Regions from separate parts of the Micromonospora sp. CPM1 genome, predicted to be linked through region 2. Evidence: riboswitches for the same ligand, from Rfam matches in the RefSeq annotation. Region 2 holds a riboswitch; the other holds the start of a gene.
What was found. Region 2 has a riboswitch for cobalamin ahead of M8C11_RS06535 (ribonucleoside-diphosphate reductase subunit alpha). Riboswitches for the same ligand answer to the same signal wherever they lie in the genome.
Positions count from the first base shown of each region.

Region 1: another riboswitch for cobalamin. It lies ahead of M8C11_RS15450 (peptidase); the one in region 2 lies ahead of M8C11_RS06535 (ribonucleoside-diphosphate reductase subunit alpha).

Region 1 covers NZ_JAMHIU010000011.1:42,978-48,801, reverse strand. Annotated here, with positions in the region: gene M8C11_RS15455 (hypothetical protein) at 2-487, opposite strand; gene M8C11_RS15450 (peptidase) at 523-1,572, opposite strand; cobalamin riboswitch at 1,670-1,815, opposite strand; gene M8C11_RS15445 (ABC transporter ATP-binding protein) at 1,990-2,673, opposite strand; gene M8C11_RS15440 (ABC transporter permease) at 2,670-3,695, opposite strand; gene M8C11_RS15435 (sensor histidine kinase) at 3,934-5,154, shown strand; gene M8C11_RS15430 (response regulator transcription factor) at 5,151-5,789, shown strand.
Region 2 covers NZ_JAMHIU010000004.1:119,101-124,924, forward strand. Annotated here, with positions in the region: gene M8C11_RS06530 (ribonucleotide-diphosphate reductase subunit beta) at 1-955, opposite strand, end outside; gene M8C11_RS06535 (ribonucleoside-diphosphate reductase subunit alpha) at 946-3,342, opposite strand; cobalamin riboswitch at 3,456-3,672, opposite strand; gene M8C11_RS06540 (PrsW family intramembrane metalloprotease) at 3,793-4,638, shown strand; gene M8C11_RS06545 (LysE family transporter) at 4,703-5,326, opposite strand; gene M8C11_RS06550 (acyl-CoA thioesterase) at 5,330-5,824, opposite strand, start outside.

The DNA.
Region 1 (5,824 bases), on a different contig from region 2:
CCTAGGGAGCGGCGATGCTCGGCGGGGCGCCGGCGCCGAAGGACCAGCCCTCGACACTGCCCGGCGCTGGGTTGTAGCTGGTCGCCCCCGAGGTGCTGTAGGACCAGGAGCCGCCGCTCGGGGCGTGCCAGTACGACCAGTACGCCGTGACCGGCGGGGTGTTGACGCACGGCTCGGTCGCGGCGGTGGGCTTGCCGTTGATCCGGCAGACGAAGGCCAGGCCCCAGCGGGCGGTGCCGGTGACTGTGAAGCCGGCGGCCTGTAGCGCGGCCAGCCCGGTGGCCGGGTCACCCGGGGCACATCCGACCTGGACGCCGCCGCCGAGCGCGGCGAAGTCGACGACCACTGTGACTCCCGAGGTACCGACGCAGGCGGCGGCGTGCGCCGCCCGGGGCGCGGGTTCGGCGGCGGTCAGCGCGACGCCCGCCACGGCGGCGGCCAGCAGGCCGGCCAGCCAACTGCGGACTGTGGAACGGTGACGGAACACGGGTCCTCCTGTGATCGGGTGAGCGGCGAGGGGGTTCACGGGCAGGCGAGCGCCGGCGCGCCGGGTTCGGCACCGGCGGCGGACAGGCGGGCGTACCCGGTCCCGGTGAGACCGAGGACAGCCTGGGCGGTGGCTCGCGGTGCGGTGGCCGGGTCGAAGCCGCCGCCGTCGAAGTCGACCGCGCCCCGGTCCGCCGGTGCCCCGGCGCAGCCGACCTGGAGTCCGGCGAGGAACGCCCGGGCGCGCGCCCAGGCCACGGGCCGGCTGCCGTCGCGCAGGGCCTGCGCGGCGAGGCCGGTGCTGTTGGCGTTCGGCGTGCCGGCGGCGTTGGCGAAGCCGCCGTCGGCACCTTGGACGGACACGAGCCAGCGCAGCCCGGCGGCGGCGTCGGCCGGACGCCCCGCGGCGCGCAGCGCCTGCGTCGCGAGCGCGGTCGCGTCCACGTCGGACACGCAGACCGGTTGCGCGGGCAGCAGCGGGTAGCCGCCGTCCGGGCATCGGGTGCCGGCCAGCCAGGCGGCCGCCGCCGGTGGCGCCCCGGCCGCCGTACGGACCAGCGTGAGCAGCGCGAAGGACTGGCTGAACGCGTTGCTGTAGTCGCCGTACGCGGACCGGTCGCTGAACCTGCCGACCGGCGTCTGGAGCGAGCGCAGCCGGGCGATCAGGTCCACCCCGCCGACGTCGGTCGGATCGCCGCCGCGCACCTGCACGGCGAGGGCGAGCTTGGCTGTCGCGCCCGCGTACGCCTCGGAGACGCCGTCGCCGAGGTAGCCGCCGCGGATGTCCGGCCGGGTGACCCAGGCCAGCGCGTCGGCGCTGTGGTTGTCGGCGGCGCCGGCCGCGGCGAAGGCGAACACGGCGTCGAGGGTCAGCCCCTGGTCGGGGTAGGCGACACCGTCGAAGACCGCCTCGAAGCGTTCGCCGTCGACGAGTTGCCGGGCGAGCCAGCCGGCGGCGGCCTCGGGGCGGGTGACTGCGGCGCGCTCGGGTGCGGCGACGGCTGGTGTGGTGAGGGTGAGGGTGAGGGCGGCGAGCACGCCGCAGAGGAGCGCGAGCAGGCGGTGCCGGCTTCGGCGGACGACCATCGGAAGCGCCTTTCCGGCCCGGCGGTCGTCAAAAGCCCGGCCGACGCGGCAGCGCCGGGTCGGTCGGGACTCCGACCCGTGGGCCACGACGGGTGGGGAGCGGATTCACGCGTACGACGGGTATTCGGGCTCGCCGCCAGAGTCCACTGGACGGCCTACCGTTGCGGGCCAGCGCCGGATTTCGACCGGTCTTCCCCCGCACGTACACGCGGTGGTTCAGTTGTCGCGACAGTCTTATGTGGCCGTAGCCCCGGTGTCAATGCGCCAGGAGCCGCACACGTGCCGTGACGAGCGGCGGAGTCGGCGGTCTCACATTCCGTCGGCCACGACCGCGTTCCCGCCGGCCGGGGACGGGCCGGCGTCCCGGCGTACGCCGGGTTGCTGCTGCGGGCCGGACAGCTCGTGGGTCGCGCCGCTTCAGCGGGCCGGTGCCGGAAGGTGGAGGGCGCCGTCGTGGACTTCGGCGACCTGGTCGGCGGCGGTGAGGTGGGCGCGGTCGTGGGTGACCAGGACCGTGGCGGTGGCCTGCTGGTGGGTGAGGCGGGTGATCAGGTCGATGACGGCGGTGCCGCGTTCGTGGTCGAGGGCGCTGGTGGGTTCGTCGACGAGCAGCACGGTGGGGTCGTTCATCAGGGCGCGGGCGATGTTGACGCGCTGGCGCTGGCCGCCGGAGAGCTGGTGCGGCCGGCGGTCGGCCTGGCCGGCGAGGCCGACCGCGTCGAGGAGTTCCATGGCGCGGGTGCGGGCCGTGGCCGGCGGGCGGCCGTCGATGTGGGCCATGACCTGGAGCTGCTCGGCGGCGGTGAGGGAGGGCAGCAGGTTGGGCTGCTGGAAGACGATGCCGATCCTGCGGCGGCGCAGGTCGGCGAGTTCGCTCCTGATCATGCCGGTGGTGGGGGTGCCGTCGACGGTGACCGTGCCGGAGTCGGGGGTGATGAGGGTGGCGGCGACCGCGAGGAGGCTGGACTTGCCGGAGCCGGAAGGGCCGATCACTGCGGTCAGGCTGCCCTTGGGTACGTCCAGGGTGACGCGGTCGAGGGCGGTCAGGCGGCCCTCGCCGTCGGGGTAGGTGAGGGTGACGTCGGTCAGGTTCAGGCTCATCGGGCGCTCCCCAGGGCGGTCAGCGGGTCGACGGAGGTGATGCGGCGGATGGACAGAGCGGCTCCGAGGGCACCGAGGATGACGATCACGGCCGCGGGGAGCAGGACGGTCATCGGGGTGAGGAGGAACGGCACCGCGGATCCGGCGACGAGGGCGCCGAGGGCGGCGGCGATGCCGGTGCCGAGCAGGGTGCCGCCGGTGAGCAGGACGACGGCCTGTCCGAGGGCGTCCTTGAGAAGGTTGGCGGTGGAGGCGCCGAGTGCCTTCAGCACGGCGACGTCACCGCTGCGCTGGATGGTCCAGACGGTGAAGAAGGCGCCGATGACCAGGGCGGAGATGGCGAACAGGAAGCCGCGCATCAGCTGTAGGGAGCCGTTCTCGGAGGTGTAGGAGCCGATCGCGGACAGCGAGTCGTCGACGGAGACCGTCTCGGTGCCCGCCTGCCGGTCGATGGCCGCCAGATCGGCCCCCGAGGTGGTGGTCAGGGCGACGACGGTGGCCGTCGGGCCGCCGCCACCGGTCCCGGTGGGAGGCGCGATCCTCTGCCACGCGTCCAAGCTGGTCCACACCACAGGGGTGTGGCTGAAGGAGGCGTCGCCCCGTACGGCAGCCACTGTGAGTTGCTGCGCGGCCAGCGTGACCGAGTCACCGGCCTGCACGCCGAGGTCGTCGGCGGCCTTGGTGGACAGCACTGCCGAGCGCCCGTCGATCCGGTCGCTGTCGGGGGCCAGGCGGGAGCCGGGCCGGACGCCGAAGGCGGAGACCCCGGCGCTTCTGTCCCCGGCGGTGGCCTTGGTGGTGGTGATGCCCAGCGGTTCGGCGCCGGTGACTCCGGGGGCCTCGGCCCACCGCTGCCACTGCTTCTCGGTGACCGTGGAGTTGGAGTACGACACGTCCTGGCCGTCGCCGGGTGCCTGGAAGGCGATCCTGTCGGCGGGCAGGCCGGTGATGGCCGAGACGTTCTGCTGGCCCAGTCCGGCCGTCAACCCGGACAGCAGCCCGACCAGCAGGGTGATCAACACGATGACGGTCCCCATCAGGGCAAAGCGCCCCTTGGCGAACTTCAGATCTCTCCAGGCGACGAACACGGCCTCGGCCTGTCCTTTCCAGCGGTGGAAGCGGTACGACTCCACCATCGCGGCCGACGCCGGTGTGCGCGTCTGGCGTAGGACGGCACTTCGCGGGCCGGAAGACGGCACCCGGGTTCGAACTTTCGATAGAGGCCCCCGGACCGCCTGCCTCGGTAACGTGGGACTCACTGTGAGCACCGCTGCCCCCGTCCTGACGCCGACCATCCGGGCCCTGGCCTGGTGCCTTCACCTGCTGATCGCCGGCCTGCTCGTCCTGGCCGCCGGCCGGGCGGTGGCCGTCGACCGGCCCCACGCCGGACTGATCGTCGCTGCTGCGGCGGCGTTCGGCCTGACGTACGCCGCCGGGCCGTTCCTGCCCCGCATCCGCCGTTCGCGGCGGGCCGCCGCGTGGTGGCTGGCGGCCGTGGGCGCCGTGTGGCTGTTGCTGCTGGGCCTGTCCCCCGACGCGATCTGGGTGGCCTTTCCGCTGTACTTCCTCCAGCTCCACCTGCTGCCGCGCCGCGCCGGCCTGGCTGCCGTGATCGTCACCGCCGCGGCTGCCGTCGCCGGGTTCGCCGCCCACACCGGCTCCTTCACCCCGGCTGTGGCTATCGGTCCCGCGCTCGGCGCCGCCGTCGCCGTCGGGGTGGTGTGGGGATACCAGGCCCTGTACCGGGAGAGCGAGCAGCGCAGGCAGCTGATCGAGGAACTCACCGCCACCCGGGCCGACCTGGCCCGGGCCCAGCACACCGCCGGCGTACTCGCCGAACGCGAGCGTCTGGCCCGCGAGATCCACGACACCCTCGCCCAGGGCCTGTCCAGCATCCAACTGCTGCTGCGCGCCGCCGAGCGCGCCCTGCCCGGCCGGACCGACGCCGCCGCCGGCCACGTCGACGCGGCCCGCCAGGTCGCCGTGGACAACCTCGCCGAGGCCCGGCGCTTCGTCGCCGCCCTCACCCCGCCCGCCCTGGAGGGCACCACCCTGGCCGGTGCACTGGAGCGCCTGTGCACCACCACCAGCGCCCGCCACCGCCTCACCGCCCGCTTCCACCTCGTCGGCGACCCCGTGCCGCTGTCGACCCCCCAGAAGGTGGCTCTCCTGCGCGTCGCCCAGTCCGCCCTCGCGAACACGGTCCGCCACGCCCGGGCCACCACCGCCGAGGTCACCCTCAGCCGTCTCGGTGACCACGTCGCCCTGCACGTCGTCGACGACGGGCGCGGCTTCGACCCCGAACGGACGCCCGCCCCCGACGCCGACAGCGGCGGCTTCGGCCTGGCGGCCATGCGTGCCCGCATGGACACCCTCGGCGGCACGCTGGCCGTCGCATCCGCGCCCGGTCACGGCACCGCCCTGACCGCCCAGCTTCCCCTCACCCAACCCACCGAGACCGAGCCCGAGGGCCGCCCGTGACCGACGACGCCCCCATCCGCCTCCTGCTGGCCGACGACCACCCGGTCGTACGGGCCGGGCTGCGCGCCGTGCTGGAAACCGAACCCGGCCTCGTCGTCGTGGCCGAGGCCGCGACCGCCGAGGAGGCCGTCACCCGCGCCGCCGAAGGCGACATCGACGTCGTACTGATGGACCTCCAGTTCGGGAGGGGCATGGGCGGCGCCGAAGCCACTGCCCGGATCACCGCCCGCCCGGGGGCACCGCGCGTGCTGATCGTCACCACCTACGACTCCGACGCCGACACCCTGCCCGCCATCGAGGCCGGCGCCACCGGCTACCTCCTCAAGGACGCCCCACCCGAGGACCTGGCCGCCGCCGTCCGCACCGCCGCCGCCGGACGCACCACGCTGGCGCCCGCCGTCGCGGACCGGCTGATGAACCGCCTGCGTACGCCGGGCACCGCCCTGACCCGACGCGAGACCGAGGTCATCGCGCTGGTCGCGGACGGTCTGTCCAACCAGGCGATCGGCGCCCGCCTCTACCTGACCGAGGGCACGGTCAAGTCCCACCTGGCTCGCATCTACGCCAAACTCGGCGTCGACTCACGCACGGCCGCCGTCGCCACCGCCACCGACCTCGGCCTCATCCGCCGTTGACCGGCTCTCCGACGATCGCCTGTTCCCGCCCGTTG
Region 2 (5,824 bases):
TGGACAGCTCCTGCACGTCCTGCAACTCCATGAACGCGAACGGGTTGCCGCTGCCGTACATCGGGGCGATGCCGAGCACGGCGAGGCGCCGGTCGGCCACGTGCTGGAGGTACTCGCGCATGTCGGCCAGGGACATTCCGGGCACGCCCTGCCCGAGCAGGTCCTCGGCGAAGCTCACCTCGCACTCCACCGCCTCGGCCAGCATCTCCCGGACCTGCCGCTCCATCTCGCCGTCGAACAGGTCCGGCTCCTCGGCGCGCACGGTCTCCACCACGTCGAAGGCGAACGCCATGTGCATCGACTCGTCCCGGAACACCCAGTTGGTGCCGGAGGCCAGCCCGTTGAGCAGGCCCCGGGACCGCAGGAAGTAGACGTAGGCGAACGCGCCGTAGAAGAACAGCCCCTCGATGCACGCGGCGAAGCAGATCAGGTTGAGCAGGAACGCCCGCCGGTCCGCGCGGGTCCGCAGTTCCCGCAGCTCGAAGATCGAGTCGATCCACCGGAAGCAGAACTCGGCCTTGCGGGCGATCGACGGGATGTTCTCCACCGCGGCGAACGCGGCGAAGCGTTCCTTCTCGTCCGGCACGTACGTGTCCAGCAGGTTCAGGTAGAACTGGACGTGCACCGCCTCCTCGAAGAGCTGCCGGGACAGGTAGAGCCGGCCCTCGGGGGAGTTGACGTGCTGGTAGAGGTTGAGCACCAGGTTGTTGGCGACGATGGTGTCGCCGGTGGCGAAGAACGCCACCAGCCGCGACACCAGGTGCCGTTCGGCGGGGGACAGCTTCGCCAGGTCGGCGAGGTCTCCGTGCAGGTCGACCTCCTCGACCGTCCAGGTGTTCTTGATGGCGTCCTTGAACCGGTCGAAGAAGCGCGGGTAGCGCATCGGCCGCAGGGTCAGGTCCATGCCGGGGTCGAGCAGCATGTGCCGGGTCGGTGCGGTGGTGGTCACTGGCATGCCTCGCAGCTCTCGGGGTTCTCCAGGGAACAGGCCAGCGCCTCGTCGTCGCTCACGGCGGAGACCACGCCGGAGACCGGGGCGAGCACCGGCGCGACGGTGGCCTGCTGGATGCGGGTGGCGGGACGGGAACGCAGGTAGTAGGTGGTCTTCAGCCCGGCCTTCCAGGCGTACAGGTACATCGAGGAGAGCTTGCCGATGGTCGGCGCGCTCAGGAACAGGTTCAGCGACTGGGACTGGTCGACGAAGGGCGCCCGCGCGGCGGCCAGGTCGATCAGCGCCCGCTGCGGCAGCTCCCAGGCGGTGCGGAACAGCTCCCGCACGGGCGCGGGCAGCTCGGTGATGTCCTGCACCGAGCCCTCGGCCCGCTTGATCCGGTCGCGGACCTGCGGCGTCCACAGCCCGCGGGCCTTCAGCTCCCGCACCAGGTACGTGTTGACCTGGAGGAATTCCCCGGACATGGTCTCGCGCTTGAACAGGTTGGACACCTGCGGCTCGACGCACTCGTAGCAGCCGGCGATGGAGGCGATGGTGGCGGTCGGCGCGATCGCCACCAGCAGCGAGTTGCGCAGCCCGTGGGCGGCGATCCGTTCGCGCAGCGCCGCCCACCGCTGCGTCTGCGCCGGCTCCGCGCCCCACAGGTCCGGGTGCAGGTCACCCTTGGCGGCCCGGGTCTGCGGGTACGCCGGATGCGGGCCGAACTGCTCGGCCAGCCCGGCGGAGGTCTCCAGCGCGGTCAGCAGGATCTCCTCCTGCACGCGGGTGGACAGCTCCCGGGCCTGGGCCGAGTCGAACGGCAGGCGCAGCGTGAAGAACGCGTCCTGCAACCCCATCAGCCCGAGCCCGACCGGCCGCCAGCGCGGGTTCGACGCCGCCGCCTGCTCGGCCGGGTAGTAGTTGATGTCGATCACCCGGTCGAGGAAGAGCACAGCCGTGCGTACCGTGGCGCGCAGCCGCTCCCAGTCCACGCCGTCGGCGGTGACGTGGGCGCCGAGGTTCACCGAGCCGAGGTTGCACACGGCGGTCTCGGTGTCGTCGTTCACCTCCAGGATCTCGGTGCACAGGTTGGACAGGTGGATCACGTTGCCCGGCTCACCGGTCTGGTTGGACAGCCGGTTCGCGGCGTCCTTGAACGTCATCCAGCCGTTGCCGGTCTGCGCGAGCGTGCGCATCATCCGCCCGTACAGGTCCCGGGCCCGCACCGTGCGGACCGCGTTCTTCTCGGCCGCCCGGTACGCGGCGTCGAACGCCTCGCCGTACAGGTCGGGCAGCTCCGGGGCGTCCGACGGGTCGACGAGCGACCACTCGCCGTCGGCCTCGACCCGGCGCATGAACTCGTCCGGGATCCAGTTGGCCAGGTTGAGGTTGTGGGTACGCCGGGACTCCTCGCCGGTGTTGTCCCGCAGCTCCAGGAACTCCTCCACGTCCGGGTGCCACGGCTCCAGGTAGACGCAGGCGGCGCCCTTGCGCCGGCCGCCCTGGTTGACCGCGGCCACCCCGGCGTCGAGTGTCTTGAGGAACGGCACGATGCCGTTGGACCGGCCGTTGGTGCCCCGGATCAGCGCGCCCCGGCCGCGCACCCGCGACCAGGCGATGCCGATGCCGCCGGAGAACTTCGACAGCTTCGCCACCTGGTGGTACCGCTCGTAGATCGAGTCCAGCTCGTCGCGCGGCGAGTCGACCAGGAAGCACGACGACATCTGGGTGTGCCGGGTGCCGGAGTTGAACAGCGTGGGGGAGCTGGGCAGGTAGGCCAGACTGGACATCAGCCGGTAGAACCCGACCGCCTCGCCAGGGGTGCGGGACAGCCCGCAGGCCACCCGCAGCAGCCAGTACTGCGGCGTCTCCACCACCAGCCGGGTCTGCGGGTGCCGCAGCAGGTAGCGGTCGGCCACCGTGCGCAGTCCGAAGTACTCGAACCGCAGGTCGCCGTCCGGGTCCACGGCGTCGTCGAGCTTGCGGGCGTGCCGGGCCACGAACGCGGCCGTCTCGTCGCCGATCAGGCCCAGCCCGTGCGCGTACGCGATCGACTGGCTGAAGCTCGCCACGCCCTGGCCGCGGACCTCCTTGTCCACGTACGCGGCGAGCAGCCGCGCCGCCAGCTTCGAGTACTGCGGCTCCTCGCCGATCAGCTCCGCCGCGGTCTGGATCGACAACCGGTCCAGCTCGGCGGTGGTCGCCCCGTCGTAGAGCCCGCTTATCGTCTTGGTGGCCACCCGCAGCGGGTCCACCTCGTCCAGGTCGGCGACCCAGCGCTCGACCGCCCGGACGATCTTGTTGACGTCCACCGGCTCGGTGTCGCCGTCCCGCTTGCGTACCCGCATCGCCGGGCGGCGGGCCTCGGACCCGGCGGTCCCGGACGGGGGACTCTCCTGTACGACAGTCATGACCTCTCCTCGCTGTCACCGTCTGGAGACGGCGGGAGACGCCAACGGGCGCGGCACGGCCGGCCCGGCTGCTGGCGTCGGTCGTCCCGCGCGACCTCCGACCGCCGTACGCCGGAGGCGCACGGCGCGCTGGCAGGTCTTCGGACTCGCGGGCCCGACCGGGGTCGCCGGTCGCCTACCGGCCGTCGCTTCCCAGGCCGGTGGCCCAGTGCTGTTGACGGCTGTCGTTCCCACTCACCGCTGCGGGGCAGTCCCGGACTTCCACCGGGTTCCCTCTTGCCTCGGCCCCGCCCCGGAGGGTTCGGCCGAACCAGCTGCGGCACCACCATATATGGCGGTGAGGGCTTGCGTGCAACACCAGATGTCGTGTCGGCGTGTCGGAATGATCTCACCGTCCACAGTGCCCACCCCCGATTCGGGCGCGGCCCGGCGGGCGCGATACTCGGCGGTATGGGGAATACCGGGCGCCGCTGGGCGTGGGTGGCGGTCCTGCTCGTCGGCGTCGGGCTCCACCTGCTGGTGCTGGAGACACTCGCCGGCACCGGGACCGTCACGTTCGTACCGGCGCTGATCGTGCTCGGCGCGTCCGTCGCACCCGCCACGTTCCTGGCCTTCGCCCAGGGACGGCCGGCCCGCCGCCCGGTCCCCGGCTCCGTCGTCGGCGTCGCCGCGCTCCTCGGCGGTGTGATCGGCGTGGTCGCCGCCGGCTGGCTGGAGTACGGCACACTGCACCGCCTCGGTGTCCTGCCGATGGCGCTCGTCGGCCTGGCCGAGGAGACCGCCAAGCTGATCGTGCCGGCCGGCATCCTGCTGCTGTGGCGGCGGCACCCGTCCCCGGCGCAGGGGCTGGTGATCGGCGTGGCCTCCGGCGCCGGGTTCGCCGCGCTGGAGACCATGGGCTACGCGTTCGCCGCGTTCGTCGGGTCGGAGGGCAACCTCGGCGCGGTCGAGCGGACGCTGCTGGTACGCGGTCTCACCGCGCCCGCCGCGCACCTGGCGTGGACCGGGCTGACCGCCGCCGCGCTGTTCACGTTCGCCGCCGCGCCCGGCGGCCGCAGACTCGCGGCGTTCCTGCTCACCTTCGCCGCCGCCGTCACGCTGCACACCTGCTGGGACACGTTCGGCACCCAGCCCGCGTACGTGTTCATCGGCGGCGTGTCACTGGGCTGGGTGCTGCTGCGCCTGCACCTGGACCGCGAGCGGCCGCCGGCGTCCGGGACGCCGCCGGCGTCGAACCGGGACCGGCCTCATGATCATCGCCAGTTCGCCGAGGTGGCGGGGTCGGAGCACTTCTGATGCCGCCACCTCGGCGTGATGGAGTCGATCAACCGGCCCGGGCATCGCCGACCCCCGACGCGTCTCAGCCGGCGGCCAGCCGGACGCCGAGCGCGACGAAGGCGACAGCGCAGAGCCGGTCGACGCGCCGCGACCAGCGGCTGTCGCCCCATCGGCCGGCGAACCGCCCGGCGCCCACCCCGAGCGCCAGGTCCACGGTGAGCTGCACCGCGACGAACATCGCACCGAGCAGCACCAGCTGCGCCGCCACCGGGCCCGCCTCGGGCCGGACGAACTGCGGCAGGAACGCCACGCTGAACAGGATCATCTTCGGGTTGAGCAGGTTCGTCAGCAGCCCGCGCCGGAACGCCCGCCCGGCGCCGCCGTCCGGCCGGTCCGCCGGGGCGCCGGGCCGGCCCGTGCCGCGCAGCGCCCGCAGGCCCAGCACGATCAGGTACGCCGCACCGGCCCACCGGATCGCGGTGAACAGCACCGGGGACGCGGCGATGACGGTGGCGAGCCCGGCCACCACGGCGGCGACGTGCACCGCCTCCCCGGCGGCGACCCCGAGCGCGGCCACCGCGCCGGCCCGCGGGCCGTACCGGGTGGCGTTCGCGAGCACGAACATCATGTCCGGCCCCGGGGTGAGCATGAGCACCACGATCGCGGCCAGGTAACCGGCGAGCGTGGCCGCGGACAGTCCGAGCACCGCTCAGCCCTCCCCGGCGCCGTCGAGCAGCGCCCGGCGCAGCGCCAGCCGGTGTTCGCGCCGGATCTGCGCCTCCCGGTAACGCCGCCGGTCACCGTCGGTCTCGGCGCGCAGCGGCGGCACCGGCCGGGGCTGCCCGTCGTCGTCCACCGCCACCATCACCAGGTGTGCGGTGGCCACGTCGACCGGCGGCACCGCGCGGTCCCACCGGTCCGCGCTGACCTTCACCGCCACCTCCATCGAGCTGCGGCCGGCCCAGGTGATCCGGGCGTCCACGTGGACCACGTCCCCGACGCGTACCGCGCGCAGGAACGCGGTCTCGTCGATCGCGGCGGTGACGGCCGGTCCGTCGGAGTGGCGGGCGGCGACCACGCCGGCGACGGAGTCGATCAGGTTGAGGATGCGCCCGCCGTGGACCGTGCCCATCAGGTTGGTGTGGTGCTGGTCCATGATCTGCGACAGGGTCAGGTGCGAGGCCGACGGTGGTCGGCCGGTGAG